Parashewanella spongiae: one gene and its partner. The protein of the gene in region 2 interacts with the protein of the main gene of each other region in a pairwise test. Links are inferred from orthologs where the notes say so. Each region holds a gene or a part of one and is shown on either strand. Other genes may lie near its edges. The genes, in order: E2I05_RS00725 and secB.

Region 1 (3,318 bases), 5.1 Mb from region 2 along the record:
ATCGACTGCTCCTTTGTGGTTACTGTGAAATTGATGTGTTTCTCAGCGTAGCGGATCGCATTACGTAAGATATTTTCAACGCTACGACAAAACAGTATGGGGTACAGCGCTATCTCAATCTCATCGTTCATCTGCACATGTAATTGTTTATCTTGTTCACAAGCTTCAAACTCAGCATCATCAAGCAATGATAACAAGCAGTCTGACAAATTGAGTGATTGTTTTTTTTCGGTTTGATCCATGCTGGTTTTTGACAACACTAAAAGTTCTGCAATGAGTTGCTCTAACTGCTCAGATTCATAACCAATTCGTTCGGTCTCACTACTTTGCTGACCTTTCTTGTGTGCAATGGCTAATGCAAGCTGCAAGCGCGTTAATGGAGTACGTAATTCATGTGAAATATCACTGATGAGCCGTTGCTGTTGATGCATCATACTTTCGACCGAATCTGCCATACTATTAAATGCTTTTGCCAATTGCCCCATTTCGTCCGTACGCTTAACGGTAGATTCGTCCACTCGACTACCAAAATCCCCTGCAGCTAATTTATTAGCACTGGTTTTAAGCTGCTTTAACGGTTTGCCTAAATACCACGCCAACAAGCTACAAAGTAAACCAGAAAAGAATATTCCCAACCCTAATGTTAGCAGTTTGTTATCCACAAAAAACAAGAACCAAGGTTTAGGATGACTGATAGGAAGTTGACCGTATAACGCATATTCTACGTCATTCACTTTAAATCGATAAGGACCGAAAAATAATTCGGTTTTAAATTGATGCCGGATAGGTCGCTGCGCTTCTTCAGCCATCAGCATAAATCGGCGCAAGGAACGACTACGACGCATTTTAGTCACAAATTTACCGTTTTCATCGACCAAATAAAGCCGTAATTTTCGGCCTTTATATTGGCGATAATGTTTCCAATGCCTTAAACGACTTGCGGTCAGCAACTCTGGATTTTGCTGCAATTTATGACTGATTTTGAGCAATAATTGGTGCAGGTTAGGTGGCAAAGGAGCGCGATCATGATGTTGCTGCAACAAAGGCAAGGCGGCCACGAGTCCCAATGTTAATGAACTGCATAACCAAAAACCGAGCAACAATTTAATGAATAAGCGATTTGCCATTGTATTATCCTAAAGTTGTCGCTAAATACTCTCTTAATTGCTTAAGGCAGCCAAATATAACCTTTTCCACGTATGGTTTTTACCCTTGGGCGCCCATCTTTCCGAGGTGTTAATTTCCGGCGTAAATTGGATAAATGCATATCTAAACTACGATCAAACGGCATCAACTTTTTACCTAGTACAGTTAAACTTAAGGTTTCTTTACTGACCATTTCGCCGCAGCTATCAGCAATCGCATGCAGTAAAGCAAATTCACTGCCAGTAAGTAACAGCTGTGCTTTTCCGCAATAAGCTTCTTGACGCCCAACATCCAGAGTTAAATCACCATACTCAAGAATTTTACTTGATTGAGTGCCCGACTCGGTCAGCTGACTACGGCGTAAAATGGCTTTAATTCGTGCCACCAACTCTCGATCATTAAATGGCTTGGGCAAATAATCGTCGGCGCCGATCTCAAGTCCGACTACTCTATCGATGTCTTCGCCACGTGCCGTTAACATTAATACCGGTGTTTGTTTTTGCTTCCGCAGCGCTTTTAATACTTCAAAGCCATTCAATTCTGGCAACATCACATCCAGTAAAATAAGATCGAAGTGTTGCGACAAGGCAAGCGTTAATCCAGATTTACCGTCGTGAGCTAAAGTCAGTTCAAATCCTTCAAGCTCCAGTAACTGTCCCAATAATTCGGCCAGACCAAGATCATCATCAATCAACAATATTTGATGCATTGAGTTTCCTAAGCTTTCGGTTTTATTCAGTTTACCAAGTCTCATAAACCACTATCACACATCTTTACACAGCTTTACCTAAAGCCAAACCAAACTTACATTCAAAAGCGTAGACTTCATTTGTCCCAATCATTTTATTTATTTTTAGGAGTGACAGATGAAAATACTTACCAAGTGCCAAGTGGCCGCATTAACCTTAGTCATTGGCTCAGTCGCCATCGTACCTTCTGTTATTGCTCATCAAGACAGCGCCCCGCAAATGAAAGTACAAAAAAGTGAAAAAATTCACCGTACACATCATCATGGTGGTATTCACATGATGAAAATACTGCGCAAACTTGACCTGACTGACGAACAAAAGCAACAAGCTAAAGCCCTAGTAAAAGCTCATAAACAAAATACTCGTACCATAAAAGCATCCATTGAAGACCGCAAAAATTATGCTCAACAAATTCAGGCACTCATTAAAGCAGATAGTTTTGATGAACAAAGTGCCAATGCGTTGATCGCCCAGCGCTCAGAGCAACGCCAGCAACATGCTCTGAATAAATTGAAACTACAACATGACTTATACCAATTGCTGACACCAGAGCAAAAACAGCAAGCCGATGAAATGAAGCAACGCAGACACAAAAGAAGACAACATTGATTCAGCGACTCACGCTTCGATGTCCAGTATTCACCGTAAGAGCGAGCCGTTTAAATTGTACGATTAATTTTGCGGCTTCGACTCATCCCTGTAACTTTGCGCTACTGCAATAAAACTTTATTCAATTTATCCTATAATCGATAAAAATCTTGGTTTATTCGATTCGTTATGATGCAAGCAAATTCTTATGATTTTTGGGTAAAACTGGCAAGCCGAGCTTCAGTGTCTGTAGCCATCGTACTTATCATCGTTAAGGCCTTAGCGTGGTTGTATTCAGGCTCAGCCAGCATGCTGGCCTCGTTGGCGGACTCATTTGCTGATGGCGCAACGTCAATCATTAATTTCATTGCAATAAGATATGCCATCACCCCTGCTGACGACGAGCACAAGTTTGGCCACGGTAAAGCTGAATCGCTTGCGGCATTAGCGCAATCGGCTTTTATTCTTGGTACCGCTGTACTACTGCTTTTTTATGGTAGTGAGCGGCTTATCGGCCCCGTCCCCATTACCAATACCAGCATTGGTATTTCAGTCAGTGTCTTTGCGATTATTTTGACTTTTGCGTTGGTAATACTGCAACGTAAAGTGCTTGAACATACTAATAGTAAAGTTATCGCAGCCGATTCGCTCCACTACACCAGTGATATATTGCTCAACGCTACAGTTCTACTCGCGCTCGTCTTATCTCAGTATGGTTGGTGGTGGGCGGATGGTCTATTTGCTGTACTCATTGCACTTTATCTTGGCTGGCAGAGTATTGATTTAGCTTATCACTCTGTTCAGGATTTAATGGATAGAGAGTTAAGCGAGGAAA
Region 2 (3,147 bases):
GGAGCTTCAAAATTGGTTAACTCGCACGGCTCAAGAAATATTATACTGGACAGCCAAACAACCTCACGAAGAAGAGCTATTAACAAATCCTACGCAAACTAAACCTGAAAACTATCAAAATCATGATGCTTATGCCTCACATCTAGAAAACGACCATATTTCTTTAGAATTATATCCTGAACAAAGCAGCTATAATTTCCGCTTCCCAGCAAGCTTTACCGCCCAAGATGAGCTTATGCTGGGTACGAGAAATAGCAATCTTGTATTAATATCGCTGATCCGAGGAATAACAAGGTGCGTTACAGGAATAATAGAGCACAACAGAAAGTCACAAACGCTTGAAAACAGCTAAAAAAAAGGCGCTATTTCAGCACCTTTCTCATGAATATTTTGCACCAATACTACAGTAAAGATTCGCTTTTGCGATCGCGTCCGAGTAATTCTTTTGCTACCGCTTTTGCATCTTTACCTTGGTAGAGCACTTGGTAAAGTTGCTCGGTTATGGGCATTTCCACACCTAAACGCTTAGCTAAAGTAAAAACTTCTTTGGTATTGCGATATCCTTCAACCACTTGACCGATTTCGGTTTGCGCACCTGTGATATCCTTACCTTGACCTATGGCTAAACCAAAACGTCGATTACGGGATTGGTTGTCTGTACAGGTCAGAACTAAATCGCCAAGCCCAGCCATTCCCATAAAGGTGTTAGATTGCGCACCTACCGCTTCGCCTAAACGAGTGAGTTCAACCAAGCCGCGGGTGATTAATGCGGTACGTGCATTAGCACCAAAGCCAATACCGTCAGACATGCCTGCGCCAATCGCAATTACATTTTTTACTGCCCCGCCCAATTGCAAGCCAATAAAATCAGGATTTGCATATACACGTAAGCGTGATGGGCAATGCAATAGCTCGACTAATTCGTTGGTGAATTCATCGCAAGTGCCAGCCACAGAAATTGCCGTTGGCATCCCCGCGGCGAGTTCTTTAGCAAACGTAGGACCAGATAATACCGCTAATGGAATATCTTCGCCCAATTGCTCTCTGGCGACATCTTTAAGCAAACGACCCGTTTCTGGCTCTAACCCTTTGGTAGCCCAAACCACACGCGCATCATGTCGCAGTAGTGGTTTAATTTGCCCAAGCACAGAACCAAATACGTGACTTGGTACTACAACCAATACATTACGACTGGCTGCAAGAGCTAAAGCTAAGTCCGCTTCGATTTGCAAAGAGTCAGGAAATTCGATGCCCGGTAAAAATTGATCGTTACTACGCTGTTGTACTAAACGCCCCATATGTGCAGCATTGTGGCCCCACAACATAGTCTGATGACCACCACGGGCTAAAGAAATGGCAAGGGCGGTGCCGTAAGAGCCCGCCCCTAATACCGTTATATCAGCGTGATTAGTCATGAATTATGCAGGAGTTTCTTCTGCTTTATCTTCAACTTGACCAGCGGCTTGTGCTTCTTCTTGACGCTTTTGTACATACTGAGCAAATAGCGCATCAAAGTTAACTGGAGCAAGGTTAAGTTGTGGGAATGTACCACGACCTACTAAGCTACCAACCGTTTCACGTGCATATGGGAACAAGATATTTGGGCAGTATGCACCTAAAGAATGAGCCAATTGTGGTTCAGTTAAACCGGCAATCGAGAAGATACCTGCTTGTTGCACTTCACAAAGGAAAGCAGTTTCTTCACCAACTTTAGCGGTAACCGTTAAAGAAAGGATAACTTCGTACACATCATCAGCAAGTTTGTTGCTCTTTGTATCAAGATCAAGCTTTACTTCTGGATTCCATTCTTTTTGGAAAATTGCTGGGCTATTTGGTGTTTCGAAAGACAAGTCTTTCGTAAAAACACGTTGGATATTGAATTGTGGAGCTTGTTGTTCGTTCGTTGCTTCTTCAGCCATATTCTTTTACCTATCAAAGTGTTGTTATTCGACTTTTCTTTGAAAGCCATCATTCAGGGCTTGTGTTACTCGACCTGTATAGATCTCAGTACCATCCCGGGTTATTTTCCCGACTACATCGGGTTAGATCTAATCAGTCATACAAGGCTTTTTGTCAAAATTTAGACGGTAAACCATTATCGACCGCAGGATCAGCTTGCCAGTTTTTTATGACACTTTGACGCTCACGTCAACCTTTGAATGAAAAACGCTTCAAAACATTGGGTTTGCACATTGTGAAAAACTAACTGACATTTCCTTATCTTTTGCTTTTCGAAACAGGCATGTTTGCTGCCTGCCACTCACCCATACCACCTTTCAAGTTATGCACATTTTCAAAACCTTGCGTAACTAAAAGCTGAGCAGCTTGAGACGAGGTCATGCCAGCCTTACATACTAATATAATGGGACTGCTTTTAAGCTTTTCAAGGGCTGGTGCCTGATTATTTTTAATTTCGGATAATGGGACATTCAGCGCATCGACAATATGACCTTTTCGGAATTCATCCTTCGAACGCACATCAATGACTTTGGCATCTTCACGATTGATCAATGTTGTTAGTTCTTGAGCGTTAACATTTTTATACTTTAGGGTCGCCGTTTTGATCATTGAGAAGATCACTCCAAAAAACAAACCCACCCAGGCTAAGCACAAAATGGGGTTAGCTTGAAAAAACTCAATATATTGTTGCATCCGGAAATTTCACTATTCAATTTAAAAATATAATTGAGAGTATACCGATAGTTGGCTGATAGTTCACTGAGATTTGAGTAATACCGATTACAGTAATTAAATGCTCAACTCAGAGCTATGTATGTGCTCAAAGTGCAATCGAAATTGATGAAGACATAATTGTTCTACGTCAAGACAATTTTGAGAAGTAATTTGAGCACATACAAGCTCCCAAAGGGCAAGGCTAAAGGGTTCCATTACTGCGTTACAAGCATTTGAATTATCCCGACAAAAGCACGAATTGCGTTGAACCTAAAAAAATCAGTTGAACGCTGAGTATACGAGTAACTGTTTGAGCAATACGATGATTTTATTATCATGTTTTTCATCCAATGAGTGAAATGCTCTACGCTCACAAGCTTGCTAAAATGACTGCTATCTGCGTTGTAACTTTTGCAAGTAGAATAACTACTTGCTGCAAGCTACGCCTTACTATCAGCCATTTTTTCTACGCTT

What was found.
Region 1: the proteins of secB (region 2) and E2I05_RS00725 interact in binary tests that used the Escherichia coli proteins (3 or more experiments, as listed by UniProt). The link is inferred for Parashewanella spongiae from one-to-one orthologs.

Annotation. Positions count from the first base shown.
Region 1 is NZ_CP037952.1:178,927-182,244, reverse strand. The notes cover bases 13-3,000. They hold E2I05_RS00725 (response regulator), read right to left. Parts: upstream 1,856-3,000; coding sequence 1,169-1,855; downstream 13-1,168. Other genes in these bases: fieF (cation efflux pump FieF), read left to right, coding at 2,673-3,000; E2I05_RS00720 (Spy/CpxP family protein refolding chaperone), read left to right, coding at 2,013-2,504; E2I05_RS00730 (ATP-binding protein), read right to left, coding at 13-1,127. Also shown: more of E2I05_RS00730, read right to left, coding at 1-12; more of fieF, read left to right, coding at 3,001-3,318. UniProt on the Escherichia coli protein: Response regulator member of the two-component regulatory system CpxA/CpxR which responds to envelope stress response by activating expression of downstream genes including cpxP, degP, dsbA and ppiA.
Region 2 is NZ_CP037952.1:5,271,008-5,274,154, forward strand. Bases 170-2,986 are described here. They hold secB (protein-export chaperone SecB), read right to left. Parts: upstream 1,920-2,986; coding sequence 1,419-1,919; downstream 170-1,418. Other genes in these bases: E2I05_RS20860 (hypothetical protein), read left to right, coding at 170-352; gpsA (NAD(P)H-dependent glycerol-3-phosphate dehydrogenase), read right to left, coding at 402-1,415; E2I05_RS20875 (rhodanese-like domain-containing protein), read right to left, coding at 2,218-2,652. Outside these bases: more of E2I05_RS20860, read left to right, coding at 1-169. UniProt on the Escherichia coli protein: One of the proteins required for the normal export of some preproteins out of the cell cytoplasm. It is a molecular chaperone that binds to a subset of precursor proteins, maintaining them in a translocation-competent state.